DNA from 4 places in the Bacillus paramycoides genome. Region 1 is predicted to be linked to each of the others. Evidence: riboswitches for the same ligand, from Rfam matches in the RefSeq annotation. Region 1 holds a riboswitch; each other region holds the start of a gene.
The links. A riboswitch is a leader RNA that binds a small molecule or an ion and turns the genes downstream of it on or off. The one in region 1 is predicted to bind thiamine pyrophosphate.
Positions count from the first base shown of each region.

Region 2: another riboswitch for thiamine pyrophosphate. It lies ahead of thiT (energy-coupled thiamine transporter ThiT); the one in region 1 lies ahead of tenA (thiaminase II).
Region 3: another riboswitch for thiamine pyrophosphate. It lies ahead of thiM (hydroxyethylthiazole kinase); the one in region 1 lies ahead of tenA (thiaminase II).
Region 4: another riboswitch for thiamine pyrophosphate. It lies ahead of tenA (thiaminase II); the one in region 1 lies ahead of tenA (thiaminase II).

Region 1 covers NZ_CP152427.1:2,487,480-2,493,092, forward strand. The annotation lists gene AAG068_RS12835 (homoserine dehydrogenase) at 1-944, shown strand, start outside; gene AAG068_RS12840 (PLP-dependent aminotransferase family protein) at 1,069-2,517, shown strand; gene ddlB (D-alanine--D-alanine ligase) at 2,522-3,436, shown strand; TPP riboswitch at 3,511-3,616, shown strand; gene tenA (thiaminase II) at 3,740-4,429, shown strand; gene AAG068_RS12855 (heterocycloanthracin/sonorensin family bacteriocin) at 4,722-5,039, shown strand; partial or broken gene AAG068_RS12860 (transposase) at 5,188-5,448, shown strand; gene AAG068_RS12865 (hypothetical protein) at 5,522-5,613, opposite strand, start outside.
Region 2 covers NZ_CP152427.1:4,636,986-4,642,598, reverse strand. The annotation lists gene AAG068_RS24125 (class D sortase) at 1-73, shown strand, start outside; gene AAG068_RS24120 (response regulator transcription factor) at 110-799, shown strand; gene AAG068_RS24115 (sensor histidine kinase) at 796-2,670, shown strand; gene thiT (energy-coupled thiamine transporter ThiT) at 2,874-3,491, opposite strand; TPP riboswitch at 3,577-3,678, opposite strand; gene AAG068_RS24105 (FeoA family protein) at 3,873-4,100, shown strand; gene feoB (ferrous iron transport protein B) at 4,097-5,613, shown strand, end outside.
Region 3 covers NZ_CP152427.1:418,470-424,082, reverse strand. The annotation lists gene AAG068_RS02225 (anaerobic C4-dicarboxylate transporter) at 132-1,445, shown strand; gene thiE (thiamine phosphate synthase) at 1,629-2,288, opposite strand; gene thiM (hydroxyethylthiazole kinase) at 2,305-3,111, opposite strand; TPP riboswitch at 3,184-3,293, opposite strand; gene topB (DNA topoisomerase III) at 3,562-5,613, shown strand, end outside.
Region 4 covers NZ_CP152427.1:746,263-751,875, reverse strand. The annotation lists gene AAG068_RS03860 (ABC transporter substrate-binding protein) at 1-398, opposite strand, end outside; gene AAG068_RS03855 (ABC transporter permease) at 395-1,147, opposite strand; gene AAG068_RS03850 (ABC transporter ATP-binding protein) at 1,147-1,896, opposite strand; gene tenA (thiaminase II) at 1,865-2,560, opposite strand; TPP riboswitch at 2,643-2,746, opposite strand; TPP riboswitch at 2,807-2,918, opposite strand; gene AAG068_RS03840 (SH3 domain-containing protein) at 3,188-4,348, shown strand; gene AAG068_RS03835 (hypothetical protein) at 4,354-4,692, shown strand; gene AAG068_RS03830 (DUF3965 domain-containing protein) at 4,921-5,613, opposite strand, start outside.

The DNA of each region.
Region 1 (5,613 bases):
GAATAGATTTAGTGGTAAGCGGTGTATTAGGCAGAAATGTTGCAATACATAATGAAGATGGATTATCTATTCATCAATTATTAAGATATGGTGGCGGTAGCTCTGCAATTGAAAAATATATTGAACATCATCCGAAGGAACGAGCAACAGATAACATAAGTGGTACTGTACTGGTGGAATCTACTGTTACAAATCTTAAAGATGGAAATCCAGGAAAGCAATATATAATACAAGCGATTGAAAAACATATGGATATAGTAGCAATTTCAAAAGGTGCACTCGTTACAAACTGGAGAGAAATAAATGAAGCAGCAAAAATCGCAAATGTACGAATCCGATATAGTGGTGCAACTGCGGCTGCATTACCGACACTTGATATTGGGCAATTTAGTCTAGCTGGTTGCCATATTGAAAAAATAGAAGGAATATTAAACGGGACAACAAATTATATTCTTACGAAAATGAATGAGGAAGATATTACGTTTGAAGAAGCACTGAAAGAAGCGCAACGTAAAGGAATTGCTGAAACGAACCCAATATTGGATGTGAGCGGCTCTGTTAGTGCGTGTAAATTGTTACTTTTGACAAACAGTTTAATGGGAACAGAGCATACGCTTACTGATATACATATAAAAGGAATTGAACATGTTACAAAACAAGAAATTCGACATGCTAAGGAACAAAATAAATTTATTAAATTAATAGCTTCAGCATATAAGGATCAGGATGGTAAAGTGGCTCTTAAAGTAGAACCGTACGAAATAGATAAGGATCATCCGCTAGCAAATGTAAATGGTACAGAAAAAGGAATTACGTTCTTTACAGATATGATGGGGCAAGTTACTACAATTGGTGGTGCATCAAATCCACGCGGAGCCGCAGCAGCAGCTTTAAAAGATATACTTAATTTATACCGTAAAGATTTATCACGTATTAACAGGTAGTAAATTTACCCATTGATTAATATTTCACTTTATATGACCGTACCGCCCTTTATAAAAAATACATATGTAGTGGACCTTTTGAGAATGAAGTAATTATGCAAAAATGATTGCAGGGGGTAAGGAATTGTTTAAAGATTTTAAAGTTGTTAAAGAACGTCCCGTTTATATTCAATTGAAAGATTATTTAAAAAAGATGATTATGAAAGGGCATTTGCTCGGGGATCAAAAAATTCCTTCAACGAGGGAACTTAGTGAATTACTAAGTGTGAGCAGAAATACGGTGCTCGCTGCTTATGCGGATTTAGAGCAAGAAGGACTCATTTATGCAGTTAAAGGAAAAGGGAATTTTGTTGCGAAGGTTGATATTTCAAACACTTCGTCTGTTGAAATAGATTGGAAAAATAAACTTAATACAGTTACCTTATTAGCGGATGAATTAGATTTAATGAAACATGGTGTTCGCTGGGAAAAGGGAATGATTGTTTTTAATAGCATTGCTCCAGACGAAAAGCTATTTGATGTGGAAAATTTCAAAAGAGCTTTTCTTACCCGTATGTCCATTGAAGGTGATGTCGTATTAAATTACGGATATGCAAAAGGTTATAGACCGTTAATGAATTATCTACTTCATTATATGGAAATGAAAGGTGTAGATATTTCGAATAAAGACATTTTAATTACAAATGGATTTACAGAAGGATTAGACATTGTACTATCCTCGTTATCCAAAAAATCAGGGCAGGTTATTTGTGAGAATCCGACTCATCATGCTGCACTCAAGCTTTTCCGTTTACATGGACTTGAAGTTCATGGAATGAATATGAATGAAGATGGCATTGATACGAACGAAGTGGAAAAAAGTTTACGTGAAAAGGATTTTGATTTCGCGTATTTAATTCCTTCTTATCATAATCCAACCGGTATTGTCACGAGTTCGGAGAAAAGAACGGAACTGATGAGATTATTTTCAAGATATAAGGTTCCTATTATAGAAGATGGGTTTAATGAAGAGTTACGTTATTCAGGTTCACATTTAGCGCCATTATTAACTTTTGCTGGTGCGGGTAATAATGTGATTTATATTAGTAGCTTTTCGAAAGTACTTTTCCCTGGTTTACGTGTAGGATGGATTATTGCCGATAAAGAACTGATTCATTATTTAGAAAGTGTAAAAAGAGCAAGAACAATTCACACATCTACTTTAGATCAAGCTGTTCTTTTTCAATATTTACATGAAGGATATTTTGAAAAATATTTAAAAAAGGCAAGGTCTGTTTATAAGAAAAAATATGAGTTAGCTGTTGGGGCGTGTAACAAGTACATTCCGTTTCAAAGAATGACCGGTGATGGTGGACTGCATTTATTTATAGAGTTAGAAGAAAAAATTCATGCCCGCACACTTTTGCAAAAGTGTTATGAGCAAGGGGTTACATTTTCTCCTGGAGATGTTTTTTACTCTGATGGAGGAGGAGCGAACACGTTTCGATTAGGATTTTCACGTTTGAAAGAAGAAGAAATAGTTCGGGGAATCAAAATAATTGGTGATACAATAAAAAATGAAATTTGGAGTTGAGGAAATGAGAATTGGCGTTATTATGGGGGGAGTATCCTCTGAAAAACAAGTATCAATTATGACTGGAAATGAAATGATTGCAAATTTAGATAAACATAAATATGAAATCGTACCGATTACGTTAAATGAAAAAATGGATTTAATCGAAAAAGCGAAAGACATTGATTTTGCATTGCTCGCATTACACGGAAAATACGGAGAAGATGGAACTGTTCAAGGGACACTTGAAAGTTTAGGTATTCCTTATAGCGGAAGCAATATGTTATCTAGCGGTATATGTATGGACAAAAATATTTCGAAAAAGATTTTACGTTATGAAGGTATAGAAACACCTGATTGGATTGAACTTACAAAAATGGAGGATCTAAATGTTGATGAACTAAATCAGTTAGGATTTCCGTTAGTGGTAAAACCAAACTCTGGTGGCTCAAGTGTCGGGGTAAAGATTGTCTATAATAAAGACGAATTAATTTCAATGCTGGAAACTGTATTTGAATGGGATTCGGAGGTAGTAATAGAGAAATATATAAAAGGTGACGAGATTACATGTTCCATTTTGGATGGAAAACAATTACCTATCATTTCAATTCGACATGCGGCTGAGTTCTTTGATTACAATGCGAAATATGCTGATACTAGTACAATTGAAGAAGTTATCGAACTTCCAGCTGAACTTAAGGAACGTGTAAACAAAGCTTCACTAGCTTGCTATAAAGCATTAAAGTGCAGCGTTTATGCAAGGGTGGATATGATGGTGAAGGATGGTATTCCATATGTAATGGAGATTAATACATTACCAGGGATGACGCAAGCGAGTTTACTACCAAAAAGTGCAGCTGCAGTGGGAATTGAATATAGTAAACTATTAGATATGATTATTGAAACTTCATTAAGAGTAAGAAAAGAAGAAGGCTTTTAAGTAGCGGTATCATGAATAATTTTTGACAGTTACATGAAGTATGTTATGATGAATACAATACGAAAATTAAATATTTTATCCACTAGGGGGGCCTATTATAGGCTGAGATCAAATTGGAATTTGAGACTCTTAGTACCTGATCTGGTTAATGCCAGCGTAGGGAAGTGGGAAAGACATTGCTATTTTATGAATAAAAACTGTCAATTTCACTTTCTTTACGCCTGTAAAGAAAGTTTTTTTGTTTTACAGATTTAATAATGGTGGGTAAATACTTAAATTTCATACATAATCGGAGGGATTCAAATGACTTTTTCACAATCATTACGTAAAGAAGTAGACTCAATTTGGGAAGCTAGTTTTCATCATCCTTTTGTAAAAAAACTTGGTGAAGGAACGTTAGATTTAGCTAGTTTTCGCTATTATGTGCTTCAAGATTCGTATTATTTGAGTCACTTTGCTAGAGTACAAACTTTAGGAGCTGCAAAAGCACTGGAATTAGAAACGACAGCTCGTATGGCACACCATGCTCAAAATACATATGAAGCGGAATTATCCTTACATGAGAATTTTGCGAAGAAACTAGGGATTACACAAGAAGAAAAAGATAATTTCATCCCTGCTCCAACTGCATACGCATATACTTCACATATGTATCGTGCTGCGTATGAAGGACATTTAGGTGATATCATTGCAGCAATTTTACCTTGCTATTGGTTGTATTATGAAATTGGTGAGCGTTTAAAAGAGTGTCAGCCAGAAGAGCCAATTTATAACGAATGGATTTCTGCTTACGGATCTGATTGGTTCCGTACATTAGTTGAAGAGCAAATTACACGGTTAGATACTATCGCTGAAAAAGTAACAGAGGCAGACCGAAATCGAATGAAACAACATTTTATTATAAGTAGTCAATATGAATATTCATTTTGGGAAATGGCTTATACATTAGAAAAGTGGCCGGTAAGTACAGAAGAGAAAAACGTAATAGGATAAAGAGAAGAGGTATTGCAAAAGGCGCATCAATCTAAGTGCGTCTTTTTTCAATTTATCCCGCTTTAATGGGCAGTAAGACCCCCACCTCAAAATTCAGCGAAAGCAAAGAATTTAGGTGGGGGTCGGGCTGCCCATTAAAGTCCGATTGGTGAGGGCTAATAATCAGTGGGGGATGAAGAAAACCCCCACTGATTAAAGTTTCACTTTATAGCGCTATTTCTACTAAGATTTAATAAAAAGAAATATAGGAAAGCGTCAAAAGGTTTATAGTTAATAAACGGAGGTCATGAAAATGAATCAGTTTCAACAAGAACTACAAGCGTTAAGCCTTAATGATTACCAGTCTGGAAATGTTCTATATTGGGACCAGCAAAACCAATATCCATATTACTATATTGAAGATGCTGCTCGTCGCTGTGGCGGCTGTGGTGGATGTGGCGGTCGTTGCGGTGGATTTCGTTGTGGTGGATTCCGTTGCTTCGGTTGTTTTGGTTGTTTTGGTTGTTTTAGTTGTGGAGGTTGTGGCAGCTGTGGTAGTTGCTCTAATTGTTTTAATGGTACTTCTGATGATATTGTAATATATGAATATCGACTACGAATATTCATATAAAATATTAGTTTTATACATGTACATGTCGACAAAGAATATAGCGCCATCGCTAGTGGATATATTCAATCATTCAAGTAAAAGAGTAACTATAATATATAGGTGTAAATCAAGGTAATCAGCACAATTATCCTTCATTCAGATTTAGAAGCAATATCAACAATCGCTAAAAGAGCATGGAGTTGTTCAAAGCATGTCTCGTAAGGGGAATTGTTTAGATAATGCAGTCATAGAAAAATTCTTTGGCTTTATTAAAGTCTGAATTACTTTATCTTGAAGAATTCGAGAGTATGGAGCATTTTAAGCTAGAATTAGATAATTATATCAATTACTATTATCATAAAAAATTAAAGCGAAGTTGAAAGGAATGAGCCCAGTACAATACCGGACTCATATTCAAATAGCCACTTAATTTTTCTGTCTAACTTTTTGGATTCAGTTCACTTCAATATAGGCGGCCTTTTTCGTGCTGTATGTAACATTACTTACTTGTTATTTTTTTCGGTTTTCAATTTTCTGTGTTCATTTAACCAAATATCTATTAGATGTCTTAATGTAATAGTTTCTATTTCAAGAG
Region 2 (5,613 bases), 2.1 Mb from region 1:
ATTTGATTATATAGGGGATGCACCAGATAGATATATTATCGAGGCGAAGTTAACTGGTAGTTATTCAAAATGAAGTGATAGTTTTTGAAAGCAGGAGGGGATATAAGTTATGTCAAAAAATATTTTAATTGTAGAAGATGAAGATATATTACGTGAAATATTAAAAGATTATTTTTTGAGTGAGCAATATGTAGTGTTTGAAGCAAGAGACGGGAAGGAAGCTTTAGTTGTATTTGAGGAAGAAGAGGTTGATTTAGTTATTTTAGATATTATGTTGCCGGAACTTGACGGGTGGTCCGTTTGCAGAAGAATCCGTAAAACATCCGAGGTTCCTATTATTATGCTGACAGCACGTGTTGATGAAGATGATACGTTACTTGGATTTGAACTTGGAGCGGATGACTATGTGACGAAGCCGTATAGCCCACCCATTTTATTAGCTAGAGCGAAAAGATTGTTAGAGAGTAGAAAAGTAACAAAGCAACTTTTAGAGAATGAAGATGATACATTATCCATTCATGGTATTCACGTCCATTTCCCGTCGCGTACTGTTACGATAGATAGAACAGACATTAATTTAACACATACAGAATTTGAAATATTAGCGTATTTTATGAAAAATCAAGGGATTGTTTTAACGCGAGAGCAACTCATTTCAAGAATTTGGGGATACGAATTTGCTGGTGATGACCGAACCGTTAATAGCCATATTCGTAATTTGCGAAATAAATTAGGAGAGAAAGCAAAGTACATTACAACTGTAGTACGAACAGGTTATAAATTTGAGGGGAATGTATGAGAAAAGGAATTGTACTAAAATTATTTACCCTCACAACAGCATTGTGCATGTTAATTTTAGCGACGATATTTATTGGACAAACGATATTTTTTAAACAATATTATGCGAATCGAAAAGTAGAAGATATTAAAGTGAATTTAAATTCCTTTGAAAAGAATTATTTGAACTATGCAGGAAGTGCAGAAGGAATTCAGAAGCTGGAGCAAGACTTTTTTAGAGAGAATAATACATGGATTACGACATTAGATCAGAATGGAAATTTAAAACATGTGGATGATTTTTATGTAGAGGTTACTTTAGATCGTAGGGCAGAGAAGGAGTTTGGAAAAAAGGTAATCAAGATGCCTTTGTACTATCTCATGACCATAGATGAAATTGAAGGTGGGACACTGCCTAAGTTAGAAGGGCGGTCAGTCTATTTTTATGGGCTAAAACGAGACGATAGTTTCATCGCATGTTATGTACATATAGAAAAGGCAAATTTGAGTTGGCTGAATAAACCGTTAGGAAAAAAATTAGCTGCAAAGGAAATTCAGATGAGTGGTGGTAAGCCGACAGTTGCTGAAGAGCCTATCGCTGTGGAAAGAAAAGGAGTTTCTGGAGTTATGAGTGCTGAGGAACAGAAGAGGGCGGCTCATAACTCGGATTTCAATCTAGCAGGGAAAATTACGAAAGTACAATTTCCTGATGTAAAAGGACCGGTAAATCCAATTTATAAAAATAATTTATTTTTGGATAATATAAAGGAATTTCAAGCTGAATTATTATTAAAAGAAGGTAAGCAAATAAAAGATGCAACACAAATAATGGATTATGAAAAGAATGATATAAAATATAAATTATTAATCAAGCCAATAAAAGAAAAAGACGGATCGGTAACATATATATATGCGATGGCTTCTTTACAGCCTGTAGATGAAGCTGTACAAATGGTGGAAGATTACTACATCTACATCATTGCATTTGTAGTCGTTCTCATTTTTCTAGCTTCGTTCTATTACTCTAAACAAATTGCAAAGCCGTTATTAAAAATAAATGATACAACGAAGAAAATAGCGCATTTAGATTTCACAGAACAAATACCGATTACTTCAAAAGATGAAATTGGTGATTTATCGAAAAATATTAATGTATTATCTAATAAGCTCCATTCGCATATTGGACAGCTAGAACAAGACATTGAAAAAGAAAGAAAGTTAGAAAATACGAGGAAAGAATTCATTTCTGGTGTTTCGCATGAATTAAAAACGCCACTGAGTATTATGAAAAGCTGTATTTCTATTTTAAAAGACGGAGTAGCTGAGCATAAAAAAGAGTACTATTTTCAAGCAATGGAACGAGAAGTAGATAAAATGGATACGTTAATTTTGGATATGCTTGAGTTAGCTAAATTTGAGTCAGGTACATATAAAATGAAAAAGGGACCATTTTATATTGATGCTGTAATTGAAGATATATGTGAACATCTTTCTGTGGAAATAGAGAAAAAAGAACTGCATGTGCATAAAAATATATGTTCATTTGAAGTAGTTGCAAATCAAAGTCGGATTGAACAAGTCATCGTGAACTTCATTACGAATGCTATACGTTACACACCAAATAAAGAAGATATTATTATTTCTATAATAGATGAGAAGGATCGTATAAAAGTGTGTATTGAAAATAAAGGTACTCACATTGAAGAAGAGCAATTAGATAAAATTTGGGATCGTTTTTATCGCGTGGATGCAGCCCGTCAACGTTCGCAAGGTGGGACGGGGCTTGGGCTAGCTATTTCTAAAAATATTTTAGAATTACACGAAGCTGAATATGGAGTAAAGAATACAGAAGACGGTGTATTATTTTACTTTTACTTACCGAAAAAAGTGTAGATGATACATGCTACGCTTTTTTAATTTATTTTCATATTATCTTTACCTAATCTTTATTTTTAAGCGATATAATCTGGTTAGAAAATGAGGTTATGTAAGGAGTCGATGAACCGTGCATAGCAATTGGCTAAGTATAATGGTGTTTATTTTCTTTTGTGCATTTATTGTATTTTTAATTGATATTACGATATGAAAAAAAGCGCTCATGAAGCGCTCTTTTTCTTCGAGTTTAGTTGATAGGCACCAATGCTCTTGAATAAGCGTGGTGAAGTAAGAAATAAAAATATAAGTAAAACGGTACATAAAATAAAAGAACCGAGCATTGTACTGCCGTTTACAATTAATGAATATAGAACTGCTGATTGACCTTTCGGTGCATATTGTCCCCAAAAAATAATACCGGCGATAAAGTGACAGAAGTAGCGAGCAAAGCTACCGATAAATGTAGCAAGGATAATGTAACCAAGAACTTTCTTTCCTTCGTTATTTTCATTGGAAGCTAAAAGTGCTTTTTGAATTGGACGATAGAATAAACCAGCAAATCCAATGAATGCGAAAGCAACGAAGTATTCAATGAGTACTTGAATCGGTGTGACGATAATGGCATCGCCTACAACAATTTGTAATAATCCCCAAATTAAGCCTCCTAAGAAAGCCATTTTGAAGCCCCAGCGGTATGCAATAATAAAAATAGGAATCATAGCAAATGAAATGGAACCGCCTGTTGGAAGTTTAATTGATAATGGTAAAATGTCGATGACCAAGGCGAAGGCTGCAAGAATAGCAGATTCGATCATCGCTTGTAAATTGGTGTTACGCATGTTGTCTCCCCCTAAATCCAAGTTGTACAAAAAAGAATAGATATCATAGGAGGATACGAAATACGTAAATAAAAAGAGGTATGTATTTCGGACGTTTGCACAATCCCTGCGTTAGCATTAACTAACAGGTTCGAAGGGTCGGAACGAAGTGTTCCCTCTCAGCGGCATGGCTCCCCCAGTGATAACGAGATTCTTTATTTGCTATTGTTTATTGTAAGCGAAATGGATGAGAATGGCAAACGAATGTAGTATGACAATTATTGAAATAGAATTGTAGTGAAATGTTAATAAATATGAAGCAAAAGGGTATAGTACAAGAGAAATAGAGTGTGCTATAATTTTTCTGAAAATAATTATCATTCTCTTTGGAGGGGGAAGGTTATGAGCTTAGTAGATATTAAAATCGGTGAGAAAGTGTTAGTAAAAAGCGTTCAGTCGTTAGATCAATTATTAAAGAGAAGACTGGCTGCTTTTGGTCTTTCTGAAGGAAGCGAACTTCGTGTGAAGCAGAAAGCGATGTTCAAAGGTCCTTGTACATTGGAGTGTCGTGGACAGTTAATTAGTATTCGTCATTGTGACGCGAAAATGATAAAGGTGGAATTAGCGTGAATAAGGTAGCTTTGCTAGGGAATCCGAATACAGGAAAGACATCATTATTTAATGCACTTACTGGTTCTTATGAATATGTAGGAAACTGGAGCGGTGTAACAGTAGAAAAGAAGGTTGGTAAATTAAAAGATAAGCAAGGAACATTGATTGATTTACCAGGTGTTTATGATTTAAATCCCGTTTCGCGTGATGAAGGTGTTGTAACAAACTTTCTATTAACAGAAGAATTTCAGCATATGTTAAATATTGTAGATTCCTCGCAGTTTGAACGAAATATGCATTTAACGTTGCAATTACTTGAATTTGGTAAGCCAGTTTCAATTGGTTTAAATATGATTGATGTGGCGAAGCAAAGAGGAATTATAATTGATGTAAAACGATTATCAGAACTATTAGGTGTAACAGTCGTTCCTGTCGTTGCAAGAAGCGGAAAAGGTTGTGAAGAACTACTTGCGACTCTTAAAGAAAATGACAAAAACGAGAAAAAGCCATTCATAATTTCATATGGTGTACAAATGGATGAAGGAATCGGAGAGGTGATTTCTCTTTTAGAGAAAGCGAATTATAAGCATCCAAGATGGTTAGCTCTTCAATTTCTAAGCAATAACGAAGTAGTAGAAAAAGAAATGAAAGCATTACCAATTTATAGGGAACTTGCAGCCATTCGATCTCGCTTAGAAGGAAAACTTGATTGTACGTTGGAGGAGCACATTTACAAAACTCGTGAAGCGTATATTGAAAAGTTAAAAACAAATGTTATGCAGCATGAGAAAGAAGGGAAAATTCCTTTTTCGGAAAAAGTTGATAGATTAATTACACATAAAATTTTAGGACTTCCAATCTTTTTAGCAGTCATGTTTTTTATTTTTCAGGTTACGTTTACGTGGATTGGTACACCTTTATCTGATATGCTAGATGAGTTTTTTGGTGGACAGCTTACGGATTGGGTGACAGCTGGACTTACAAGTGTCGGAGCTTCTGATTTTATTCAAGCACTCGTTACAGAAGGTATTATTGCCGGTGTTGGTGCTGTATTAGTATTCGTTCCGCAAATCTTTGCACTATTCTTTTTCATTTCATTATTAGAAGACTCAGGATATATGGCGCGAATTGCAGTTGTTATGGATAGAATTATGGAGTTCTTCGGTTTAAACGGAAAAGCGTTCATTCCGATGATTATCGGTTTTGGATGTAATGTTCCAGGTATTATGGCAGCGAGAACGATTGAACAAGAAAAAGAACGTTTACTTACAGTTCTTGTAACACCGTTTATGTCTTGTTCGGCACGTTTACCTGTATATGCATTATTTGCAGGAGTATTCTTCCCTCAAAGTCAGGCAACTGTTGTGTTTTCTTTATATGTTGCAGGTATTATTCTTGCGTTATTAGTTACAAAAATTATGTCCCTTACCATTTTAAAAGCGGAAAAATCTATTTTCGTTATTGAGCTACCACCTTACCGCGTGCCACAAGCGAAAACGTTATGGTTAAGTACGTGGGAGAAAGGGAAAGG
Region 3 (5,613 bases), 2.1 Mb from region 1:
GTTACATTTCTTGTGTTATATAATAAAAAATATATGAAACACAAGGATTATTTTGAATATTTATTTTAATTTTCGTTCAAATTAAATTATTCAAATATATCTTAACTAATGAATTTCGGAGGTAGTTTATCATGTTTTGGCTACAATTTCTTACGTTACTACTCTGCATTTTTATTGGCGCACGCCTAGGTGGAGTCGGTCTAGGAGTGATGGGTGGCGTTGGTATGGCAATACTTGTTTTCGTCTTCCACTTACAACCTACAGCTCCTCCTGTTGATGTAATGCTTATGATTTTAGCAGTAATTACAGCTGCCGGTGCACTTCAAGCCGCTGGAGGAATGGACTACCTTGTTCATCTGGCTGAGAAAGCATTACGAAAAAATCCAAAGCGTATTACATTCTTCGCTCCAATTGTTACTTATTTATTTACACTCTGCGCAGGAACTGGTCACGTTGCTTATTCTGTACTTCCTGTTATCGCAGAAGTTTCTCGCGAATCGGGGATTAGACCAGAACGACCAATGTCAATTGCCGTAATCGCTTCTCAACAAGCAATTACAGCTAGTCCTATATCAGCTGCAACGGTTGCACTTTTAGCAATGCTAGCTGACTATAAAATCACTTTATTAGATATTTTAAAAGTAAGTATCCCTTCTACTTTTATCGCTTGTATGATAGCTGCATTTGTTGCTAGCAAAATGGGGAAAGAATTAAATGAAGACCCTGAATACTTAAAACGATTAAAAGAAGGAATGATTCCTAAGATTGAAGAGAAAAAAGGATTTACCGGTGTAAAAGGCGCTAAATTATCAGTTATCCTTTTCCTAGTAGGAACTTTTCTTGTCGTACTTCTCGGTTCATTTGAAGCACTTCGTCCAGGATGGATGGTTGACGGGAAGTTAGTTCGTCTTTCCATGCCAAACACAATTGAAATGGTTATGTTAACGATCGCAGCTCTTATTATTATTTTCTGTAAACCAAATGTAGAAAGTATCGTGTCTGGTAACGTCTTTAAAGCGGGGGCAACAGCAGTTGTTGCTATTTTCGGTATCGCTTGGATGGGAGATACTTTCTTTAACGGAAACTTAAATATGATTCAAGGATCAATTCAGCACCTAGTAACAAGTGCACCATGGCTATTTGCCATCGCATTATTCATTCTATCTATTTTACTATATAGCCAAGCCGCAACGGTACGTGCTTTAATGCCACTTGGATTATCACTCGGTATTCCACCAGCACTACTAATCGCGATGTTCCCTGCAGTAAACGGATACTTCTTTATTCCAAACTATGGAACAATCGTTGCTGCCATTAACTTTGATCGCACTGGTACAACTGGCATTGGTAAATATGTTTTAAATCATAGCTTTATGATTCCAGGCCTAATCGCCACATTCACTTCTATCGGAATTGGAATGCTCCTAATATCAATTATGTTTTAAAGAAAAAGCACAAACCGATAATTTTAAAAGGTTTGTGCTTTTTTTAATCAAACGTTTGTTTAAATAAACGAAACAATTCATTTTGCAACTCTACAAACCTTCCCCGTTTCAAATAATCCCTCCTATTTCTAATTATTAATATCAAAAAAGCTATGCAGCATTTTAATACGACATAGCCTTCTTCTACAAACTCTTACTTACTTCCTCTACTAGCTTCTTCGTACTTTCATACGCAGATTCCGCTAAACTAATCGCAGAAATAACGGAAACACCGTCTGCACCCGCTTCTATAACTGAAGCTGTATTTTCAATTGTAATACCACCAATCCCGACGATCGGTATTGTAATTCCTTGCTCCCTAAAATGAGCTAAACCATTCGTTCCTTGCACAGCTTTCGTATCTTTTTTCGTACTCGTTGGGAAAATAGGGCCAACACCTAAATAATCCGCTCCGTTTTCAATTGCCCAGCGTGCTTCTTCAATTGTATGTGTAGATACACCAACAATTTTATCCCCCATTTTTTCACGAACAGAAGTAATCCCTTCATCATCTTGTCCAACATGCACGCCATCTGCATCTAACTCGATAGCTAGTTCCACATCATCATTTACGATGAACGGTACACCGTACTCCTTACAAATTGCTTGTAGTTCTTTTGCGAAACAAATGCGGTCCTCTCCTGTTAAAGCACCTTCTCCCTTTTCACGAAATTGAAAAATTGTTATACCGCCTTCGAGTGCATCTCTCAATACTTGTAGCGGCTCTTTCGCACAATTGTTACTTCCCATAATAAAATATACTGATAACAACCTAGACATTTCAGCCTTTGTAATACGCGACATCTAGTTCCCCTCCTTACTATATAATTTCAATCTTCCCGTACTTCTCAATATCACCTGAAGTGGTATTCGCTAACTGATTTAAAAATTCAATTTGGAAACTACCAGGTCCTTTTTCCACCGTCTTGGCAGCTGCCAGTTCCGCAGCTACACTATAAAACGTTAATGCCGCTACCGCTGCCTTTACATAATCCTTTTCTACCGCTACAAATGCTCCTATTACAGAAGTTAGTAAACAACCAGTTCCCGTAACTTTCGTTAAAATAGGGTGACCATTTTGAATAAGGATCGTTCGCTCTCCATCTGTAACAACATCTTCTTTTCCAGTAATTACCATAACTGTATTCAATTCATCCGCTGCCTGTTTTGCAATACTTACGACATTGCCATTACCAGCACCAGCGTCTACTCCTTTAATTTCCCATCTCTCATTAATAACGTTCGCTATTTCAGCTGCATTTCCGCGAATAATCGCTAACTCAATTTCAGCCGGAATATGTCTCGCAACTTCTGTTCGATACGATGTTGCTCCTGCACCAACTGGATCAAACAGTACTGGTACATTGTTCACATTTGCTGATTTACCAGCAAGTAACATCGCTTCTACCTCATCAGGACGAAGTGTACCCATGTTCAAAACAAGCGCCCCAGCAATGCTAGCCATTTCTGCTACTTCTTCTTTTGCATATGCCATTACAGGCGATGCTCCTAGCGCTAACAAACCGTTAGCTGTGAAATTTGTGACAACAACATTTGTAATATTATGAACGAGCGGATTAGATTTTCTCACAAAATCCACTACTTTGCTAATTTCTTTCATATTCATCCTTCTCATCTCCTAACTATAGTGATGGGAGATACACAAAAAAGCACTTTGCGCGTACGCAAAGTGCCTGAACATGTGCTTTTACACTCTCCCTACGCTGGCATTATCCAACAGGTTCAAATGGTCAATAACGGATTAGTCATACTCTCAGTTTGCATCCACAAACTCCCATGTGCTTATTATATTTCTACTTCAAAGTCTACTCTTATTCTAGTAAAATAACAAGTTCTTTACTTTTCTATTTCATATAGAAGCAACTAATAAAACAATACGCATAATCAATATCTATTTCTCATAGTCTCATCATGGTGCATATTATGTTCTGTCGCCATCATTCACTTTCAAACAGATGTTATCCCACTAAAAAACGTTCAAATCTGGAGCGAAACTGAATCTCAAGAAGATGTATGCTATAGTTAACGTATGGAAATTTGAAAGGATGTTTTAAATATGTCAAAAAGCGTTGTAATCGCTGAAAAGCCTTCCGTTGCACGTGATATTGCTCGCGTACTGAAGTGCGATAAAAAAGGAAACGGCTACCTTGAAGGTAGTAAATATATTGTAACTTGGGCTTTAGGTCACCTTGTTACATTAGCAGATCCAGAAAGCTATGATGTGAAATATAAAAAGTGGAATTTAGAAGATTTACCGATGCTACCTGAGCGTTTGAAATTAACGGTTATTAAACAAACTGGGAAACAATTTAATGCTGTAAAAAGTCAGCTACTTAGAAAAGATGTAACTGAAATTATTGTAGCAACAGACGCTGGACGTGAAGGAGAATTAGTCGCTCGCTGGATTATTGATAAAGTTCGAGTTAACAAACCGATCAAACGTCTATGGATTTCATCTGTTACTGATAAAGCGATTAAAGATGGTTTTGCAAATTTAAAACCAGGTAAAGCATATGACAATTTATACGCTTCAGCAGTTGCCCGTTCAGAAGCTGACTGGTATATCGGCCTTAACGCGACTCGCGCTTTAACGACTCGCTTTAATGCCCAGCTGAATTGCGGCCGTGTACAAACACCTACTGTCGCAATGATCGCTAATCGTGAAGATGAAATAAAGAACTTCAAAGCTCAAACTTACTACGGCATCGAGGCTCAAACGACAAATCAGTTAAAACTAACTTGGCAAGATGCAAACGGCAATAGCCGCAGTTTCAATAAAGAAAAAATTGATGGTATTGTAAAAGATTTAGATAAGCATAATGCTACCGTTGTGGAAATTGATAAAAAACAGAAGAAGTCATTCTCTCCTGGTCTTTACGATTTAACTGAATTACAACGTGATGCAAATAAAAAGTTCGGTTACTCTGCGAAAGAAACATTAAACATTATGCAGAAATTGTATGAGCAACATAAAGTGCTAACATACCCTCGTACAGATTCACGCTATATTTCATCTGATATCGTTGGGACACTTCCAGAACGTCTAAAGGCGTGCGGAGTTGGAGAATATCGTTCTTTAGCACATAAAGTATTACAAAAGCCTATCAAGGCTAATAAATCATTTGTTGATGATAGTAAAGTAAGCGATCATCACGCAATTATTCCGACAGAAGGATACGTTAACTTCTCCGCCTTCACAGATAAAGAACGTAAAATTTATGATTTAGTTGTCAAACGTTTCTTAGCCGTTTTATTCCCAGCATTCGAATACGAACAACTAACGTTACGCACAAAAGTTGGCAATGAAACGTTCATTGCACGCGGAAAAACAATTTTACATGCCGGCTGGAAAGAAGTATATGAAAACCGCTTTGAAGATGATGATGTAACGGATGACGTAAAAGAGCAACTTCTACCTCGCATTGAAAAAGGCGATACATTAACTGTAAAGTTAATTATGCAAACATCAGGTCAAACGAAAGCACCTGCACGTTTTAATGAGGCGACTTTACTTTCAGCAATGGAGAATCCTACAAAATATATGGATACGCAAAACAAACAACTTGCTGATACGTTAAAATCAACTGGTGGATTAGGTACTGTAGCGACACGTGCTGATATTATCGACAAGCTATTTAATTCATTCTTAATTGAAAAACGTGGTAAAGATATTCACATTACTTCAAAAGGGCGTCAGTTGCTTGATTTAGTACCAGAAGAACTAAAATCCCCTACACTAACTGGTGAATGGGAACAAAAACTTGAGGCTATCGCAAAAGGTAAACTAAAAAAAGAAGTGTTCATTTCAGAAATGAAGAACTATACAAAAGAAATTGTATCTGAAATTAAATCAAGTGATAAAAAATATAAACATGACAACATTTCAACAAAGTCTTGTCCAGACTGTGGTAAACCAATGCTAGAGGTAAACGGCAAAAAAGGAAAGATGCTCGTTTGCCAAGATCGTGAATGTGGTCATCGTAAAAATGTATCTCGTACAACAAACGCTCGCTGTCCGCAATGTAAGAAGAAATTAGAATTACGTGGTGAAGGTGCAGGACAAATCTTCGTATGTAAATGTGGCTATCGCGAAAAACTTTCCACGTTC
Region 4 (5,613 bases), 1.7 Mb from region 1:
TTTGGTGATTGAATGCCTGCTGACTTCAGTGATACGACATGATTTAATGGTGAACGTACGACAGCTCCAATTGATTTCACTGGAATTTGTTCGTTTGCTTTTGCCATGACAACATCTGGCTGATAATATAAGCCAACCGTTACTTTTCCTGCAGCTGCTAACGTTAATGGATCAGTCGGATTAGAAGGGAATTTAATATTCACCTTTACCCCTTCTTCTTTAAAGTAGCCTTTTTCAATTGCTGCATAAATAAAGCTGTGTACCGCATTTGGGTACCAATCAAGCATGACCGTTATTTCCTTTTCTTTTTTACTCTTATCTGATGCTGAATTACTAGAACATCCAGCAATCATTGCAACTAATAATGTAAACACAAAGATGCGTTTTAATAATTTCATGAATGCTTCCTCCAACTAATGAATTTCTTTTCTAATATCGAAATAAGTATGACGAAGAAAATAGCTAGTAATGATAACAATACAATGGGTGCAAATACACCTGCTCCGTCTAACTGCGTCATCATTCTTTTACTGAAATATCCTAACCCAGCTTGTGCACCGAGCCATTCGCCAATTGCTGCCCCAATTACACTAAGCGGAACTGCAATTTTTAAAGCTGAGAAAAAATAAGGAAGAGCAGACGGCAATTTTAATTTAAGAAAAACATCTTTTTTCGTTGCCCCGTACGTAACTAAAAGCTCTTCCCATTCTTTTTTCGTACTGCGTAGTCCATCATACGTATTGACCGCAATTGGGAAAAACGTAATTAAAACCGTAACAACGACCTTACTCCAAATCGTATATCCAAACCACAAAACGAAGAGCGGAGCAAGCGCTGTAATAGGAATCGTTTGTGAAGCCACTAATAATGGATAAAATGCTCTCTCCATCCAATTACTCGCGTTCATTAACATCGCTAGCCCTACTCCAAGTACGATAGAAATAGCCACCCCTATTAAAACGACATATAATGTTGCCGGCAAATGAACCGTAAATAATATATCTTTTAGTTTCCATATCTTCATTACAATTGCAGACGGTGACGGTAAAATGTACATTTCATCTACAATTCTTGCACCAATTTCCCACATGAAAAGTAAAATACTAGAAAGTGTAAGCGCAGGTAATAACTCCTTCAACCGGTTCATCATACAAGTACCTGCCTTTGTAACATACTAAGAAGCTCATCTTTAAGCGCTAACACTTCAGGCTTATATAAATCTTTTCTTGTCCGATTATGATCAAGCGGTACAATCCTCTCGGTTAAAGTAGTTATCGGTTGCTGCTCTACTACTAAAATTCGATTAGAAAGAAACAATGCTTCTTCCACATCATGAGTGATAAATAAAATTGTTTTTTTCCACTCTTTCCATTGTTCAAACAGCCATTCTTGCAAAGATGCCTTCGTTAAAGCATCCAACGCGCTAAACGGTTCATCTAACAGCAATATCTCCCCGCCTGTTAATAAAGTTCGAATAAAGGATACACGTTGTCTCATACCACCAGATAAATCTTTCGGATATTTTGTCTCATACCCTTGTAAGCCAAATTTATGTAGCAGTTCCTTCGCCTTTATTTGTGCTTCTTTCTTCTGTACACCTTGGCACTCTAACGGCAGGGCAGCATTCTCAATAATCGTTCTCCACGGCAGGAGCATATCTTTTTGGGGCATATACCCTACAGGATGGCTCTTTGTTTCTGTCAGCTCTATCTGTCCCGTACTTGCTTCTTCTAAACCTGTAATAAGGCGAAATAAAGTACTTTTCCCGCATCCACTCGGTCCGATAATACTTACAAACTCTTTATCTTGTATAGAAGCATTTAATTCATTGATGATTGGCTTCTCATCATAATGAAAAGAAACATTATGAAGCTGTAGTATGTTCTTGCTCCTCAAATCCCCACATCTCCTTATGGTAGGACATATCCCAGAATAAATATTCAAATCGACTGGAATATAGGAAAATCTCCTCTAATCGATCTAGCTCTTTTTCAGACTTTCCAACTGCCATTTCATTTAATAAATCTATTAACCAAACACAAAGGTTGCCATATTCTTCAGAACTATAGCCTTGAATCCACTCACCAAAGAACTCATGATCTCTTGCTCCAGGAATATCATTTAAACGCTTTCCAATTTCCCAGTAGCTCCACATACATGGAAGAAGTGCTGCTATTAATTCCGCAAGTGTGCCATTTTGAGATACAGACATCATGTAATTTGTATAAGCTAAATTTTTAGCAGATGGCTTTGCAGACTCTATCTCCTCTATAGAAATTCCAAGTCTTTTCGCATATTGTTTATGAATTGTCATTTCTCCATTTAATATCCCATCAATTTGTTCAGCAAATTTCCCCATTACTTGTGGATTCGTTGCCTTTACAACACCGATGGCATATAGCTTTGCATAATCTAACAAATATAAATAATCTTGAATAATGTAATATTGAAACTTATCTTTTTCTAACGTGCCATCTCCCATACCTACAACAAATGGATGATTATGACTCATCTCCCAAACTGGTTGTACAGTTTCTAACAATCTATCGCAAAATTTCATTTCCCTATCCCCTTCCGGTATGTGTATATAAATAAAAAACCACTTCTAAATAAGAAGTGGTTACAGCAAATAAAATTATAATTTATTCGTTGTTCCACTTCCCTTCGCTAGTATTACCTAGATCAGGTGTTATAAGGGTTAAGGATTATTCCTCTCTCAGCACAACAAGCACCCCTAGTGGTTTCAATATGAAATTTTTAAACAAAAAAGCCCCGTTTCTATACGCAAAGAAACGGGGACTTATTATTAGTGTCCGAATTGCTTCCCTACGCTAGCATAATCTAGATCAGGTAATAAAAAGGATCAAAGGCTTACGGCCTACTCTCAGCTGGCAACACCAGCTCTCCTAGCAAACTATGAAATTAACACTGTCAGTATAACACCGTAATAAGACATCATCAACTGTTTTAATTTTCTCAATTGTCAACAAAATAACGAAACCATATAATACTTATATTCTATATTAGAAATCATTATCCTAATTAATTGGGTAAAAATGAATCATTATCCTCAAAAAATTTATTTTTATATTGATTTCATATTACATTTATGTGAATAAACCCACTATATTATATCTTTATACTATAATAAAATTACAACTATACAACTAGAGGAGGTCTCTATTATATGAATATGAAAGCTACTGCTTTAACAGCAACTACTGTCGCAATTGCTTCTTTACTTCCTTCTATGGGAGAAACAAATGTACAAACAGCCAATGCTGAACAATTATCTAATGTGAAAACTGGATATGTAAAAGTTGATCAAGTAGCCTTACATACAAAAGATAACGCAAATAGCTCATCAATTGATACAATTCGCTTTAATACGAAAGTGAACATACTTGAAACAACTAATGGTTGGTATAAAGTGTCTGTTAATAATAAAGTAGGTTACGTACAAAAAGATTCTATTCTACTAAAAAACAAACTTCAATCTAATAATCAATATATCGTTAATGCCAATGCATTAAACGTTCGTTCTGAACCTAATTTAGAATCTTCAATTTTAGATGTATTACCAAATGGGAAATTCGTTACCATTGAAGAAGAACAAGGCGAGTGGTATAAAATTTTACATAATGGCAAAACAGGTTATGTACAAAAAGCATTCGTTTCTAATGGTTCACAGGCTTTAGTGAAAGGCCTCACAGTTCAAAATAATACGAAATACACAGTTGCAACACCTAAACTTAATGTACGTAGCAACGCTAGTACAAGTAGTGCACTGCTTGGTTCATTACAAAATGGTACACAATTACAAGTAGTAGAAACTGTAGGAACTTGGTATAAAATTCGTTTTGGTACAGGGTACGGATATGTCGCAAAACATTATGTGGTGCAAAACCAAACGCAATCACAAGCTCAAACGGCTCAACCTACTTCCATTCCAGCAGTTTTCAAATTCCCTACACAAGGAAAAATTAGCTCAACCTTTGATATGCGCTGGGAACAAATGCATTATGGTATAGATATTGCAGCTCCAGGTAACGTCTCTATCCAAGCGGCGGCGGCAGGTAAAGTTGTGAAATCATATTATTCAGCTAGCTATGGCAATGTTGTGTTCATCGCCCATCAAATAAACGGGAAATTATATACAACAGTCTATGCTCACATGAAAGATCGCACTGTACAAGCTGGTGATCAAGTACAAGCTGGACAATTAGTAGGTCATATGGGAAACACAGGTCATTCATACGGGCAACATCTTCATTTTGAATTACACAATGGAGAATGGAATTTTGAAAAAACAAATGCAGTAAACCCACTGCCATATTTAGTTAGGTAAATTGTATGCCACGCAATATCAATATACCTCTCTTAATTGAATACTTAGCCTTTTTAGGTTTAATCTGTTGTTTAATCATTTACAATACAAATACTGTATTTCTGTCTATTATCATTGCTTTTGTTGCTTTAGAAATTATGATGGAATCTTTTCAAGTTCAACTAAAACAAAAAATTGCCCATATTTATAATGCCATCTTTCTATTAAGTGCCCTAATAGCAAATATTATTAGTAATGGTTTTTATTTATCTACCGTATTTCCTGTATTTTTTATGGCTGTTTTATTATTCATAGCTAGATACATTCATGTTCCTAATAACAAAAAACACGAACAAGAAGCTTAGAAAGAGGAGACACTGTGTATCAATCTTTCAAAGATAATCCGCTAAAATATATATTGAATTTATACAAAAAAACAAATACTTTTTTTGGTATACAAGGAAGCTATACGGCACAATTTCTCCTTTATGGAATGTTATTTCTCGTCTTAATTACATTCTCCTTACTTTTCTATATAAATTAAAAAGGATCTCACAATTGAGATCCTTTTTAATTTATATAGAAAATGCTCTTTATCCGCAAGCATATTTTTCATAAATAAAGCTAAGATTATATTTTTTCTCTAAGCTCATTCTTTGTTCATCATCACACCAATAGAACAGAATATCATGAATCGTTGCATAACGCTTATTTTTAAGAAATAGTTTAAAGAATGATGGTAAACAATCATGTAATTGTATAAATATATAATTGCGTAATATTTCTTCTTTATATTCAATGCCCTTACAAATATACAATAATTCTTCACAATAATACGCATGTTGTGGAACTTGAATCATTTCGAAAAATGGCACATATGATAATAGTTTTCCGATGAAATGATCATATCGATCCATTATTCCTATCGTCATGTGCTCCATCATATCTTTCATTACATATAGATAATCATCTACATGAGTAGTCTTGAGTGGGTCTAATCGATCTGAAATTTGAGAAAGTACAGCTCTTTGACAAGCTAACACCGCTTGACTAGGTCCATAGTATGATAGGAAGTCTGTACACTTACGATATTTTCGTAATAAGTCATGTGTATATAAGTCATATACAAAAGTATTACAATACATTGCTAGACTCATCATATCACTATTTAATTGCTCTTTTGATAGAGATTTAGCTCTCTTACACATATAAAAGAATGTAAATTCTAATACTTCTTTATGGGATAATAGATGTTTACAGTCCATTATACATTTCTCATTAAATTT